2 regions of the Blautia sp. St.27G3 genome follow, and region 2 is predicted to be linked to the other one. Evidence: riboswitches for the same ligand, from Rfam matches in the RefSeq annotation. Region 2 holds a riboswitch; the other holds the start of a gene.
The links. A riboswitch is a leader RNA that binds a small molecule or an ion and turns the genes downstream of it on or off. The one in region 2 is predicted to bind tetrahydrofolate.
Positions count from the first base shown of each region.

Region 1: linked by a shared signal. The riboswitch ahead of AC6I2O_RS16490 (formate--tetrahydrofolate ligase) and the one ahead of AC6I2O_RS18035 (folate family ECF transporter S component) in region 2 are both predicted to bind tetrahydrofolate.

Region 1 is NZ_BAAGFO010000003.1:499,981-507,834, forward strand. It holds gene AC6I2O_RS16475 (DegV family protein) at 1-823, opposite strand, end outside; gene AC6I2O_RS16480 (FMN-binding protein) at 1,005-1,520, shown strand; gene AC6I2O_RS16485 (formate/nitrite transporter family protein) at 1,705-2,469, opposite strand; gene AC6I2O_RS16490 (formate--tetrahydrofolate ligase) at 2,664-4,349, opposite strand; THF riboswitch at 4,620-4,715, opposite strand; ZMP/ZTP riboswitch at 4,830-4,913, opposite strand; gene AC6I2O_RS16495 (YdcF family protein) at 4,994-5,743, opposite strand; gene AC6I2O_RS16500 (SEC-C metal-binding domain-containing protein) at 5,797-6,297, opposite strand; gene AC6I2O_RS16505 (Na+/H+ antiporter NhaC family protein) at 6,740-7,854, shown strand, end outside.
Region 2 is NZ_BAAGFO010000004.1:138,632-146,485, forward strand. It holds gene leuS (leucine--tRNA ligase) at 1-266, shown strand, start outside; gene AC6I2O_RS18025 (HPr family phosphocarrier protein) at 528-788, shown strand; gene AC6I2O_RS18030 (putative ABC transporter permease) at 811-1,191, opposite strand; THF riboswitch at 1,396-1,502, shown strand; gene AC6I2O_RS18035 (folate family ECF transporter S component) at 1,585-2,151, shown strand; gene AC6I2O_RS18040 (bifunctional folylpolyglutamate synthase/dihydrofolate synthase) at 2,361-3,644, shown strand; gene pheA (prephenate dehydratase) at 3,675-4,805, shown strand; gene AC6I2O_RS18050 (ATP-binding protein) at 4,888-6,183, shown strand; gene AC6I2O_RS18055 (Ppx/GppA phosphatase family protein) at 6,309-7,853, shown strand.

The DNA of each region.
Region 1 (7,854 bases), on a different contig from region 2:
CGGAATGCGCGCCAATGGTAGGGCCTATCGGGCTGATCAGGAACTGGTCAACACCAAATCGTTTCTGCACCTGCTCCTTTACATACACTGCGTCCTCATAGCAGTCCCCATGACTGATAAAGACGATATCATTCTGTTCCCGGAAACTTCCCATTTTCTGTTCCATGCTGTCCACAAGCGCATTCAGCGACTTCCTTCGGCCACGTACCTTGGAAAGTGGAATCAAATGTCCCTCGCCATCGACATGCAATACCGGCTTAATATTGACGAGTGTGCCAAGGACAGCCGCCGTTTTTGAAACGCGGCCTCCACGGTAGAGATGAAACAGATCATCTACCGTAAAATAGTGACACACATGCATCTTATTCTCCTCCAGCCACGCTACCATCTCCTCATAAGAAAGGCCCTCTGCCTGCTTTTCGAGCGCTTTGTGTACCAGGAGTCCCTCACCCATAGACGCCGCCAGCGAATCAATTACCGTAATCCGGCAATCCGGACGCTCTTCCATCAGCTCCTCCGCCGCCAGCCGCACACTGTTATAAGTACCGCTTAAGCCTCCGGAAAATGCAATGTGAATAATCTGTTTGTGCAACTGCAAAAATTCTACGAGTTTTTCCTTCGCCTCCTCCGGATTAATCTGAGAGGTTGTCGGCATGCACCCTTCCCGCATCTTTTTATAGAACTCCTGAGAAGAAAGCGAATTCTCTGCATCATACGTCTTGCCATCCAGCAAATACGTAAGCGACATCGTACGCAGATCGTGCTCCGCAATATACTCCTTTGGGAAATCCGCCATATTGTCAGTCGTAATCAAATAATCCATTGAAATGCCCTCCAAATCAAAGCTTACTTTTATACCTGGTAAATTCATTTTTGAAATCATACCACGAACAGGAAAACTTTGCAAATACTAGTTAAATCTCAAAACAAAACAGTAACAGGCATAATGCCTGACCACACAAAATAAGATATATTAACTATAAAATTTTTTATCGGAGTAAACCATGAGTTCCAAGCCTAAAATCATTGTCCTCAAACTACGCGAAGTCATTTACACCCTGATGCTGCTTTTCCTCGTCATCCTGCTGGCTGTCTGCCTCTTTCTGATGTTTACCGGAAAAGCCAAAAAAGAAAGCGCATCCACAGGTCCCCAGGCAGAAAATCAGAGTACGCCAAGTACAGAAACCACGTCCGGGGATTCCTCAGACCGTCTCTCTTATCGCCCCGGCATTTATACGACGCCTGTTACACTGGGGAATTCGGCCGCTGAAGTGGAAGTTACCGTGGATCAGAACCACATCAACAGCATCCGCCTTGTAAATTTAAGTGAAACAACGGCTGCCGCCTATCCTCTTGTATCGCCTTCACTGGATCACATTGCATCTCAGATTCTGGAAAAGCAGAGCCTGGAGGGAATTACAAGTCCGCAGGAAAACCGCTATACCTCCCAGCTCCTTCTCTCTGCCATCAGTGACGCACTGCGCCTTGCACAATCTGACGAAACAAATACGTCGCAGTAAGTGAATTTGGAACCAAACTTGCAATGCAGCAAATATCGCACACGCGGACTGTAACGGTTCCCCGTAGGGGCATTTCTCCAACAGTTCAACAAATGGGTCTGTATAACAAAACAGGAGGCCTTGCAGCACCTCCTGTTTTTTATCTTTTCTATGTTATGTTTCTTTTCTATGTTATTTATCTTTGTTATTTATCTTTTGAAATCAGATAGTACGGAACTGCCACTAACAGAATACCGCCAATCATATTTCCAAGCGTAACAATACCAAGATTATAGAAAAATCCTCCAAAATTCACAGCAGCGTCATGCGGGTTCATAAGGCCGATGGACATAAAAGTCATGTTTGCAATGCTGTGTTCAAAACCACAGGCTACAAAGGTAGCAACGCAGCAGAAATTCATCGCGATTTTCGCACCCTCGGATTTCAGTTTTGCACCGCACCAGATGGCAAGGCATACCAGCACATTACATAAAACCGCTTTTGCAAAAAGATTGAGCGGAGTTCCCGCCATCTTTGCAGCTGCTGTGCTTGTCAGGAACGTGCCAACCGCTTCATTGCTCATAATTCCAGTCGCCGTAAAAACAGCCGCGCCTACAACAGAACCGAGGAGGTTGCCGATGTAGCATACCACCCAAAGCTTGATCGTTTTTCCCCAGGAAACAGTTCCTGTCAGGCTTCCGACAGCCATTACAAAATTATTGCCTGTGAAAAGTTCAGCGCCTGCAACCGTCACAAGACAAAGGCCAACGGAGAAAATAATGCCGCAGATCAGCTTCTGCATCGGTTCCCCTGCCATATTTCCGCCTACAATTCCCATCAAAATACTTCCAAATGCTATGTATAATCCCGCCAGAAATGACATCAAAACATAACCAAACGGATTTTTTTCCAATAATCCGACTTTTCCTCTGGCAGTATTGCCTACTGCTTCTATTTCATTTTTAAACATATCGTTTCCTCCCTGCACACGTTCCAATCAGTTTGCAGCTGCGCTTCCGTCTTTTCTACCCCTGCAACTGCCAGCTGACTGATAAAATATAGTTAGAAAGCCGGGCGCGTATCAAGCCGCCCGGCTTTTGGCCAAAACAATTTCAACACATCTGAATCTGATCTTCTCAAATCCACGTATGGTCTTTTCAGAATTTAGAACAGTCCGGAAATCTTTCCTGTCTCGTCTACATCAATTCTCTCTGCAGCCGGAACCTTCGGCAGACCCGGCATTGTCATGATTTCTCCGGTCAGAGCTACGATAAAGCCTGCACCTGCCGAAATCTTCAGGTTACGTACCGTAACTTCAAAGTCCGTCGGAGCGCCAAGTTTTGTCTGGTCATCTGTCAGAGAATACTGGGTCTTTGCCACACAGATCGGGCAGTTGCCGTAGCCAAGTGCCTCAAGCTCTTTTGCCTGTTTCTGTGCATTTGCAGTCAGAACCACTTTCTTGCCGCCGTAGATCTTCTGTACGATCTGATTCAGCTTATCTTCGATGCTTCCTTCCAGCTCATAGCTGTAAGTAAAGTCGTTCGGCTCTTCTACAAGACGGATTACTTCTTCTGCAAGGCGTTTTCCACCTTCGCCGCCCTTTGCCCATACTTCAGAAAGTGCAACGTTTACGCCAAGCTCTCTACACTTGCTCTCTACGAGGTCAAGCTCTGCCTTTGTATCGGTCGGGAATGCATTGATTGCAACCACGCACGGAAGTTTGTATACGTTCTTGATGTTGCTTACATGTTTCAGAAGGTTCGGAAGACCTTTCTCAAGTGCTTCCAGGTTCTCATTGTTCAGATCAGCCTTCGCCACGCCGCCGTTGTATTTCAGTGCACGAACTGTAGCAACGATAACAACTGCGTTCGGTGTCAGTCCTGCCATACGGCACTTGATATCAAGGAACTTCTCTGCTCCAAGGTCTGCACCAAAGCCTGCCTCTGTGATCGCATAATCACCAAGCTTCAGAGCCATCTTTGTAGCGATTACGGAGTTACATCCGTGAGCGATGTTTGCGAACGGTCCGCCGTGTACGATAGCCGGTACATGCTCCAGAGTCTGAACAAGGTTCGGCTTCAGAGCGTCCTTCAGCAGTGCACACATAGCACCCTGTGCATTCAGATCGCCTGCTGTTACCGGCTTCTGCTCGGAAACCTTGCCATATGTATATCCAATGATGATCCGTGCAAGACGGTTCTTCAGGTCTGTAATGTCACTTGCAAGACACAGTACTGCCATGATCTCAGATGCTACAGTGATGTCATAACCATCCTCTCTCGGCATACCGTTCGTCTTTCCGCCAAGTCCGTCTACCACGAAACGAAGCTGACGATCGTTCATATCCACACATCTTCTCCATGTAATCTTACGCGGGTCGATGTTCAGCGCATTGCCCTGGTAAATATGATTGTCAATCATAGCTGCAAGCAGGTTGTTTGCTGCGCCGATTGCGTGGAAGTCACCTGTGAAGTGAAGGTTGATATCTTCCATCGGAACTACCTGTGCGTATCCGCCGCCTGCTGCTCCGCCCTTAACGCCGAATACCGGTCCGAGAGACGGCTCACGAAGAGCTACCATAACATTTTTGCCAAGCTTCTGAAGTCCGTCAGCCAGACCAACTGTCGTAGTTGTCTTTCCTTCACCTGCCGGTGTCGGGTTGATCGCGGTAACAAGAACCAGCTTGCCATTCGGCTTGTCAGAATCTTTCAGAAGATTGTAGTCAATTTTTGCCTTGTAATTTCCATACTGCTCCAGATATTTCGGGTCAATGCCAGCCTTTGCTGCGATCTCCGTAATCGGAGACATAACGGTTTCCTGTGCGATTTCAATATCAGATTTGAATCCCATTGTAGTAAAATCCTCCTTAAATATATTTTAATTGTTTATGAACTGTTTTGTTAAGGTACAAAAAAAGCACCTCAAGCGTCTGATGAATCTCATGCACCCAGCCGGCTTGCCGTTTTCCCGGCTCCCGGAGGCAATCAGAAAAGGGTCTGAATCCAAACGAAGCAACCTCTGCAAAATACAGACTCTGCAAAATCCATCCGCCGCTTTTCTTTTACCATACCGATAACCGCACTAAAACTGCGCAAAGGGACACTTCATCCATCTTAACGCAGTAGCGGAAGCGATACTGTAACGCGGAGGAACTCCTTCGTTCACAAAAAGACCTTCCCATCTTGTGACACTTAACGTACTTGTATCTTCTCTACTTTCTTTATAGAAGAAATAGATATAAAATTGTTGATGAAGATTTCTGTCTGCTGCTTTTGCTCTTTACACCTGACGGTTGGACCTGATAAATAAAAAAGACAACACTTGTTTTTCAAATGCTGTCCAGACGGTCGACAAGCCCTATTATCTTGATTACCTTGTGGTGCTCCACAAAATCCGTCAGCAATCAAAACCTTCAACTGTCGTTTATTATAGCAGATAACTCCGGGCTCGTCAAGAAATTGACAAGAAAATATCAATGAAATTTTGTATTAATTTCAGTGCAAAGCGTCCACGAGAAGCGCACAGATTTCCCGCAAAATATTGTGCGGCTGCATTCCAAGATCTGCTGAAGCCGGAATACCAGAAACAGACTGATACCCTGCTGCCCTCGCGAATTTCACTGCGCGGTAAATGTGAAAATTATTGGATACTACGCCCACCTTCTTATTCTTTAATTCATACTTTTCATCAGAAAAACGAAGGTTCTCTTCCGTACTGGTAGACTGATCTTCCAACAACAACCGCTCTGCCGCAATCCCCTTCTGCATCATATACTGATACATACACTGCGCTTCTGATATCTCTTCGTCCGGTCCCTGCCCACCGGAAAGCACAAATATTGTGTCCGGATTTTCCTGCGCATAAGCAACAGCCCGGTCCAGTCTGCGGCGCAGAGCCCGTGAAGGAGCTTTCCCTCGCACCTGTGCGCCAAGCACAACGACGTAATCCAGACCTGACTCCGGTTTTACACTCATAGCCCCTACAATCCGGCTGCCAAATACTGCAATCACAACCATCCCTACCGCCACCAAGGCTCCCATTACCCCGATTACAAATCGGACGGTTGCTGACGGATTCCTGTCCTGGTGAAGGAGCAGCTGCCAGAGAAACATACAAAATCCACCTCCGACAAGCCAGATCCACACAATACTTGTTTGAAACCCTGCATATAAACCGATTGCAATATAATATAAAAAGCACAGGATGCCCAGAACCAGACATCCTGTTTGTAAATAATTTTTCATACCTTATCCTATTTCAATCTTTTTAAGCTTGTTGGACCGCTTACGGTAAATCTTTATCTGCCGCAGCAGAATTTATATTTCTTACCGCTTCCGCACGGACACGGATCGTTGCGTCCCACCTTGCGCCCTTTTACAATTGTATTCATTTTTTTGGCCTCAAGGTAAAGCGCTTTTTTCTTCTCTGCGTCAAAAATCTTGTCCCATGCCGGCAAATTGTAAAGCCAGTCCGCTTTTGCGTCCACCATGTTTTTATAAAGCAGTTCGTTGTCAAAATCAAGGCTGACAACCGTATCCTCTTCCATCTCCTCAATCGGATTCGGTTTTTTCAGGCTGTCGTTGATTCCATCCAAAAAGCCTGTCATCTTCATAACTGGAATATCATATTTCTCTGCCAGCTCCTTTACTGTACCGGAAACAGCCTCCTCCGGGTTCTCAAGAAGCTGTTCATAAATCCCTTTCTCTGTCAGAAAGTAATCAGACCAAAACTGCTGAAGCTGCTTTTTATCTGTCTCCTGAGAGTATGCTATATCTCTCCATGTCTGTAATAATCCCATAATGATACCATCCTTTGTTTCATAATTTTCTTCATAATGATCGTTAAAAAAATTCTTTCTTATTATATAACACTTTATCTGTCATGACAAGTAAAACACAGTGTTTTCACAAAAGATACTTTTTTTCAGATATTTTTTTAAATTTTTTTCATTCCCTGTATATTCCCTCAAAAAGCGGTCATACTATAACTAATCTCACAGGAAAACAGCTCATCGGAGCGATCGGAAGCTTTTCTTATGAGATTAGCGTATGCTCTTATCATTGGATCCCCCTCCGATGATAATACAAAAGATAAAAAAATACTTATCCTCCCCTTTATTGAATCTGCAGATGTGAAAAATGTACATCTGCAGATTTTTCATTGAAAAAACCGACATTTTTTGATATAATTTCACAAAAATAACCTGTCAGTTCAGGAAAGAAAGGGAGAGGAATTAAGTTATGGATGTTTCAATGTTTATCGGCACATGGTGGTCTCTCGTGCCGCCGCTTCTGGCCATCGTTCTGGCCCTCATCACAAAGGAGGTTTATAGTTCCCTGTTTGTCGGTATCGCTGTGGGAGCGCTGCTATACACAGGTTTTCAGCCATGGGATGCCTTTGTCGCATTCTTTGACATCATGAAAAACAGTATGAACCTCAATATTCTGATTTTCGATGTACTCCTCGGAATGATTATCGTTCTGATGGCAAAATCAGGCGGCTCTGGAGCATACGGCAATTGGGCCGGCAAAAAAATTAAATCAAAAAAGAGTGCCCTACTCGCTACAACCGGCCTCGGCGTTCTTATTTTCGTAGACGATTATTTCAACTGCCTCACTGTCGGCTCTGTTATGCGTCCTGTCACAGACCGTTTTAAAGTTTCGAGAGCAAAACTTGCGTATATCATTGACGCTACGGCAGCCCCGATCTGCATCATTGCGCCGATTTCCAGCTGGGCCGCTGCTGTGAATTCCTATGTTCCGGAAGACGCCGGTATTACAGGTTTCCAGCTTTTTCTCCGGACCATCCCCTACAATCTTTACGCGCTGCTCACGCTCGCCATGGTTCTCTACATAATTTTAACAGGCTTTGATTTCGGCCTTATGAAAAAACATGAACGAAATGCTGCAAAGGGCGATCTGTTTACGTCTGGCGCGGAAGAGTTCGAGCAGACAAAGCCGGAAGAGAATTTCACAAAAGGCCACGTCCTGGATCTCGTCCTTCCGGTTGCCGTTCTGATTATATCCGCCATCGGAGCCATGATCTACACAGGTTACCTCGACGGCGCAACAGACATCATAACTGCATTTGCAGGCTGCGATGCAGAGACAAGTCTAATTTTTGCCACAATGGTCACAGTCCTGTTTATGATGATTCTCTACCTTCCGCGTAAAGTCATTACCTTTAAGGGCTTTATGGACAGCTTTGTAGATGGATTTAAGCTGATGATCCCGGCTGTTGCGATTCTGATCTTCGCCTGGGCCTTGAAAGGTATGGGAGATGCGCTCGGCATTGCTGATTTTGTAAAAAATCTGGTTGGCACCAATGCCTCTGCAAGTGTCATTATTCCGGCCAT
Region 2 (7,854 bases):
AGGAACTCTGGGAGGCATACGGCCATACGGATTCTGTTTTCCATACAAGCTGGCCGGAAGCAGATCAGGAAGCCATGAAGGACGATGAACTTGAGATTCCGGTTCAGATCAATGGCAAGACAAAGACTGTGATTATGGTTCCTGCGGATATCTCCAAAGAGGATGCGATCGCGCGAGGTAAGGAAGCGCTGGGCAATAAGCTGAACGGGACGATTGTGAAAGAAATTTATGTTCCGAAAAAGATCGTGAATATTGTGCAGAAATAAAAGAATCAAATCAGAATTGAGATAGTAAAATCAGAAGCAGAATGTAAAATAAATAAGCTGTTGTACAAGTGTGATCTTGGGCAACAGCTTATTTTTTATAATACGGCAGTTATGTTTGTTTGATCGGAAAAATGAACAAAAATGAAAAAAATGAACAAACTGTAAATAGTTCTTTAAAATTTGTATATAGTGTTGAATATGGACAAATAATTTTGTATAATATTATAAAAATTGTCGAAAATAAGTTGGGAGATGAACAAAATGGTAAGCAAGAACCTGGTAGTCCAGTCAAAGGAGGGGCTGGATATCCGTTGCGCAGAGCTTCTGGCACAGACAGCAGAGAGCTGCGATTCTAAAATTGTAATATTATACAGACATAATGTGGTAAATGCCAAAAGCATGTTGAATATACTTTCTGCTGCGATTAAAGCAGGGGACGAGATAGAACTTCGCTGTACGGGACCAAATGAAGAAGCGGATCTGGAAAAAATGGAAGAGGCCGTCCGGCGTCTGAGAGAGTGAAAAAAGGCTGCACAGTATCTGATTACTGTTGCAGCTGTTTTTCGTAAAAAAGTCCGGTCAGAAACCAGAGTGGTGCGTAATCCAACCGGATGACACCGTTCACATGGTACGGAGAGTCGCTGTAATCCCAGGGACAGCAACCACGCTTTTTCAGATAAGTACCGGAGGTGTATTCCACAAAAAAGATGCCGAGCATATAGACAAGCCCCCTTGTTATCATCCTGCACTTTTTCAGGCAGGCAGACAGCGGGGAGATGAAAGAGGCCATTCCGTAAATGGGAAACATCCGCAGTGATGAAAATCCCATCAATTTCGGATCATTGTGAATGAGGGAATTTAATCCGGTCCACAGTACTTCGATACACCAGCCATACATGCCACATTTGATAAATTTGGATTTCATGATAAATTTCTCCTGTCTCAGGAATTGGATTGTTTCAAAAATAGTTTTTCCGATTGGAGAAGAAATATGCCAGGATGAAAGGAAAATCTGGCAATAATCTGTTACGAAAGAATGTATTTTTTACCATTGTAAATTTATTGTGAAACATGCTAAATGTGCTTGCATTCTATAAAATTTATGTTATAATGTGTCTAAATAAATAATAGCGAAGTAGGAATTTGCGCGTTAAGTTGTCAGCGGCTGGGGAGTCGCCCTGAACCGAAAAACCATGTTTAAAATGTGTTTGCGATGCATTTTCCGCACCCGTTGCTACAATATGAGGACGCCTCATAATGTGGAGCGAATATTATTTATCGTTACTTATTTTTTCTCTCATTATGGAGGTGTTTTGTTATGCAAAAAAATAACAGCAAAATGAAATGGGATACCCGTACACTTGTTTTTCAGGGACTTTTGATTGCGTTGCATATTGTGCTGGCGCGCCTTGTGGTGATTGATCTTGGGTCCTACCGTATTACGATCGGCAGCGTCTGCACCGTTCTGACAGGACTCTGGTTCGGACCGGTGGCAGGAGGTATGAATGGTCTTCTGTCAGACCTTATTGGTTGCGTGCTTAAGGGTTATGCGGTAAATCCTCTGATTACCGTAGCGGCAATCCTCTGGGGTGTGATTCCTGCATTGATGCGTCCACTCATCACCGGCGGCAAAGTGCGGAAGACGGCAATGCTCAGCATTTCAGTCGTAGTGTCCTCTATTCTGGGTACGCTGGTGTTTACAACGGCAGGCTTAGTATTGATTATCGGCTACAATTTCTATGCAATTATGCCGGGACGTATCGTACAGTGGGCGATTATGACGCCGATCTACTGTGTACTGACTGCGGTTTTGTACTTCAGTCCTCTGACCAGTATGGTGTTGAATATGACTGTTCGCAAAGCAGATCAGACAGCGAATGCCTGAAAAATATGGCTTGAGTGCAAGACAGAATAAAAGATAAAAAACGAACAAAAACAGAACATAGCTCCAGATGATTCCCCATGGAGCATAAGGGGCGGGCGCTGCGATGATGCAGCGCCCGTATCTGTATGATTAGAGATGATTTGGAAGTTGTTAATGTTAAAAATTAAGATAACAGAAAAAAGGGATATGTCCCTGTTTGGGAGGATTTTATGAATTATCAGGAAGCAAGAGCGTTTATCACGGAGGTATCGGCAAAGGGTAGTGAACTGGGGCTTGAGAGTATTACGAATCTTTTGGCGTTGCTCGGCAATCCGCAGGATGAGCTGAAGTTTGTGCATGTGGCAGGAACGAACGGAAAGGGGTCTGTGCTGGCGTATATGTCTACGGTGCTGGAAAAAGCAGGGTTTTTGGTGGGAAGATATATCTCTCCGACGCTGTTTTCTTACCGGGAAAAGATTCAGGTCAACCGTGAGTTTATCAGCCGCGAGGAATTTGCAAAGGCAGCCACAAAGGTGGCGGAAGCATACGCCCAGATGAAAGAAAAGGCTATGTCGCTGCCAACGGTTTTTGAGGTAGAAACAGCAGTGTCATTTCTTTATTTCCAGAAGATGAAATGTGATTTGGTGCTTCTGGAAGTAGGGATGGGCGGGAGACTGGATGCCACAAATGTTATTCGGACGCCAGTTCTTACCATGGTAGCATCTGTCAGTATGGATCATATGGAATTTCTGGGAAATACACTCGCGGAAATTGCATGGAACAAGGCAGGGATTTTCAAGCCAGGTGTTCCGGCAGTCTGTGCACACCAAAAGCCAGAGGCAGAGGAAGTAATCAGGCAGGAGGCCGAAAAAAATAAAAGTTCCTGTACTTTCGTGGATACAGGCCGGATTTCAGAGGTCCGTTACGGTCTGGAGCAGCAGAGCTTTGTCTACAAAGATTTCGGGAAGGTGGAAATTTCACTTGCAGGGGCGCAGCAGGTGGAAAATGCAGCGCTTGCACTGGAAGGAATCGCGGCATTGCGGGCACATGGATATGAGATTCCGGATGTGGCGCTGCGGGAAGGAATGAAGGAGACAAGCTGGCTGGGGCGTTTTTCTGTGATTCACAAAGAACCGCTTCTGATTCTCGATGGTGCGCACAACCCGGATGCAGCGCTGCGGCTCCGGGAGTCGCTGGAAACATATTTTAAAAACAGAAAAAAATATTATATCTTTGGCGTGTTTTCTGACAAGGAATATGATAAGATTATAGAGATTACGGCTGGTCTGGCAGAGCACATCTACACGGTAGAAACGCCGGACAATCCGCGTGCGCTTCCGGCAGCTGATCTGGCAGAAGCAGTGAGCCGTGTGAATGCTTCTGTTGAAGCGGTGGATGACATTGAGGATGCAGTCAGAAAATGCTTTGCAAAGGCTCAGACGGACGACGTGATCATTGCATTCGGGTCCCTGTCTTTTTTGGGAGAGGTACGCAAAGCTGTAGAAGAAAATTAGACAAAGTAAGCAAAATATGGAGAATGACAGATGAGAGATTTACTGGAATTGCGGGATGAAATTGACGGGATTGACCGGCAGATCGTAGAATTGTTTGAGAACCGGATGAAAGTCAGCAGGGAGGTTGCGGCCTATAAAATTGCAAATGGCAGGAAAGTTTTTGATAAAGACAGAGAGCAGGAGAAGCTGGAAGTGCTGACAGGCCTTGTGCATGATGATTTTAACAGACATGGCGTGGAGGAACTGTTTCAGCAGATCATGTCCATGAGTCGGAAGCTACAGTATCAGCTTTTGGAAGAGCGCGGTGTGTCAGGACGGCTGCCTTTCATTGCAGTGGATGATATTGAGCGCGAGAACATTCGCGTCGTTTATCAGGGAGTCGAGGGTGCTTACAGCCATGCGGCGATGCGGACGTATTTCGGAAAGGATGTCAGTTGTTTCCATGTGAAAAAGTGGCGTGATGCGATGGAGGCTATTGCGGAGGGTTCTGCAGATTATGCGGTGCTTCCGATCGAAAATTCCTCCGCTGGCATTGTGGCGGATAATTATGACTTGCTGGTAAATTTTGAAAATTATATTGTCGGAGAGCAGATTATCAAATGCGAGCATGCGCTGCTCGGTTTGCCTGGCACAAAGCTGGAAGACATTCAGAAGGTCTATTCTCATCAGCAGGCGCTTTCACAGTGCGAGGAGTTCCTGGCACAGCACCGCAGCTGGCAGACAATACCGTATGACAACACAGCGACTTCAGTGAAAAAGGTAGCAGAAGATGGAGACAGGACCCAGGCAGCGATCGGCAGCAAATTTGCGGCAGAGCTTTTTGGCCTTGAGGTACTTGCAGACCATGTTTATTATAATGAGGCTAATTCTACCCGTTTTATCATAGTTACAAATCAGCGGATTTTCCGGCGTGATGCGCAAAAGATCAGTATTTGTTTTGAGGTGCCGCATTACAGTGGAGCGTTGTACAACATTCTGTCACATTTTATCTATAATAACCTGAATATGAATAAGATTGAATCAAGGCCGGCCGCTGGGCGGAACTGGGAATATCGGTTCTTTGTGGACTTTGATGGGAATCTGAATGACAGCGCTGTGAAAAATGCGCTGCGCGGGATACGGGAAGAAGCAATCAATATGAAGATTCTCGGGAATTATTAAGGGAGATTGCGGGAGGTTATTAGGAATTAAAGTGGAATATAGAAAAAAGACTAAATACATAATATGATTAAAGGAACGAATCATGAGAATTGATGAATTGATTTTATATCGAAATCTGGAAAACGGTGCAGTGCTTTATGAGATGGCTTGGCTTATGGAGCATTATGGAGATGAGGAGCATAGGGAGGAGATGCGGGAGCGGTTCTTTGCCTGTATGCATGAGTTGATTGATCTTGCGGGACGGTATGGGTTTGAGAAGAATTTGTGGCATGCGTATCTGACGTTTCTGCTTGTGAATGATGAAAATGTGTTCAGCAGGTCTTGTGAAATCCGGGGCGCGGCGAAGGGAAGTCTGCTTTCTCTTGCCCGGCATGATTTTGTGATTTTTCGGGAGCTGTTTGCATATGATTTTTCGGGACTTGAGGAGACGTTTGCAGCCGGTTTTTTTGAAGAAGTTCTGGATTATGAAAGCGGCGGTGCAGCAGGGAGCGTGTTTAACAGACGTATTCGCGACCGGATCTGTGATCTGGCGGTGCAGCTTGGGGAAGCGAAAGACCTTGAGGCGTTTACGGAGGCAATGGTCCATTTTTATAAGGAGTTTGGCGTTGGTAAGCTTGGGCTGCATAAAGCGTTTCGCGTGGTGCATGACGATTGTGGCGTGCAGATTCAGCCGATTACGAATATCATGCATGTGAATCTGGATGATCTGGTGGGGTATGAGCTGGCGAAAAAAAAGCTGGTGGATAATACAGAGGCGTTTGTGCAGGGCAGGAGAGCCAACAACTGTCTGCTGTTTGGGGATGCGGGAACTGGAAAATCTTCGAGCATCAAAGCGATTTTGAACAAATATTACGATCAGGGGTTGCGCATCATTGAGATTTATAAGCACCAGTTCCAGGATTTAAATGAAGTCATTGCACAGATCAAAAACAGGAATTATCGTTTTATTATTTATATGGATGATCTGTCCTTTGAGGAATTTGAGATTGAATACAAGTATCTGAAGGCTGTAATCGAGGGCGGGCTGGAGAAAAAGCCGGACAATATTTTGATTTATGCAACCTCCAACCGACGCAATCTGATCCGGGAGAAATTCCGCGATAATCAGGAAGAACGGGACGGAGACATCCATACGAATGATACGATTCAGGAAAAGATGTCGCTTGTGTCAAGATTCGGCGTTACGATTTTCTTCGGTTCACCGAGTAAAAAAGAGTTTCAGAAGATTGTAAAAACGCTTGCGGAGCGCTACGGTGTGACGATGCCGGAGCAGGAGCTGTTTCTAGAGGCAAATAAATGGGAGCTGGCGCACGGGGGACTTTCCGGCCGCACGGCGCAGCAGTTTATTGATTATCTGCTGGGGCAGGTAAAGAGCTGAACACGGAGTTGAATAGAAAAGCAACTGGAATATCGTACAGATATCATATAAAACGGATACAAATCTATAAAAAACAGAAAAGACGTGGGAGAAAGATACAGGAATAAGGCAGGAGGGGTGGAACTATGGCAGTGAAATATTTTGCGGCCATCGGAATCGGTTCAACGGTAACGGACATGAAGATTTTCGAATGGGGCGGAAGAAAGCCGGCGCGTGAGGTGGAAAATGTCAGCACCAGGATGAATCTGGGACTGGATGTTTATCAGACAGGCCGGATTGGCAGCAGACATGTGGAGGAGCTCTGTACCGTGCTTCGCAGCTTCCGCCAGATCATGCAGGGGTACAAGGTGGATGCATACCGGATCTGTGCGACCAGCGCATTCCGGGAATCGAGGAATATGCTGATCCTGCGGGATTATGTAGAAAAGCAGACCGGGTTGCGCATCGAGGTTCTGAGCAATTCTGAACAGCGTTTTATGGATTACAAATCTATTGCTTCCGTATCCTCCGAGTTTGAGACGATCATTCAGAATGCGGCGGCAATTGTTGACATTGGCAGCAGCAGTATGCAGATTTCGCTCTTTGATAAGGATAAACTGATTACGACGCAGAATATCCGTATCGGCAGCGTGACAACGCGGGAGCATCTTGCTCCGCTGATGAAAAACAGCGAACATTTTGAAAAGATGGTTGTTGAGCTTTTGAATCATGAGCTGGCCGGATTTGCGAAGCTGTATCAAAAGGACCGTCAGATCAAAAATCTGATTGTGATCGGCGGCAATCTCCTGGAGCTGATGCGTCAGTATCGCAGTGAAAGCCGTGAGATTACGGCTGTCACGAAAAATCAGTTTCAGGAGATCTATGAGAATGTGATCGGCCTGAATCAGGATGAGATTTCGGAGCGGTTCCATATCTCTTTTGATCAGACGGGCGTAATGGTGCCGTCTGCGATATATTGCAGAGCTCTGATGGAAAATCTGGGCGCAGAGACGTTGTGGCTTCCGGATTACAGTATCTGCGACGGTATGGCATATGATTACGGAGTAAAAAACGGTTATATTCAGAACAGCCATAATTTTGAGGAGGATATTATTGCGGCAGCCCGCAGTATCGCAAAGCGTTATAAATGCAGCCAGGCGCATATCCGGAATCTGGAGGAGATTGCGCTTCTGGTATTTGACCGCATGAAAAAAATTCACGGGATGGGAAAGCGCGAGCGACTTTTGTTGCAGATATCTATTATTTTGCATAATTGCGGAAAGTTTATCAGTCTGGAGGATGTTTCGGAATGTGCGTTTAATATCATTATGGCGACAGAGATTATCGGTCTGTCTCATGCAGAGCGTGAAATGATTGCGTACACGGTGAAATTCAACACGAGTCGTTTTCTGTCCTATGAAGAGCTGTCCGTCAGCACAGCGCTGACGAAATCACAGTATATGGCAGTGGCAAAAATGACAGCGATTCTGCGTATGGTAAATGCACTTGACCGGACGCACCAGCAGAAGTGCAAAAATGTCACAGTGACGCTGCGGGAGCACGAGCTGAAGCTTACGGTGGCGAGTCAGGCAGATTTGTCTCTTGAGATAGGAACCTTTCAGGAAAAAGCGGAGTTTTTTGAAGAAATTTTTCATGTGCATCCTGTATTTAAGCAGCGGAAGCAGATTTAGG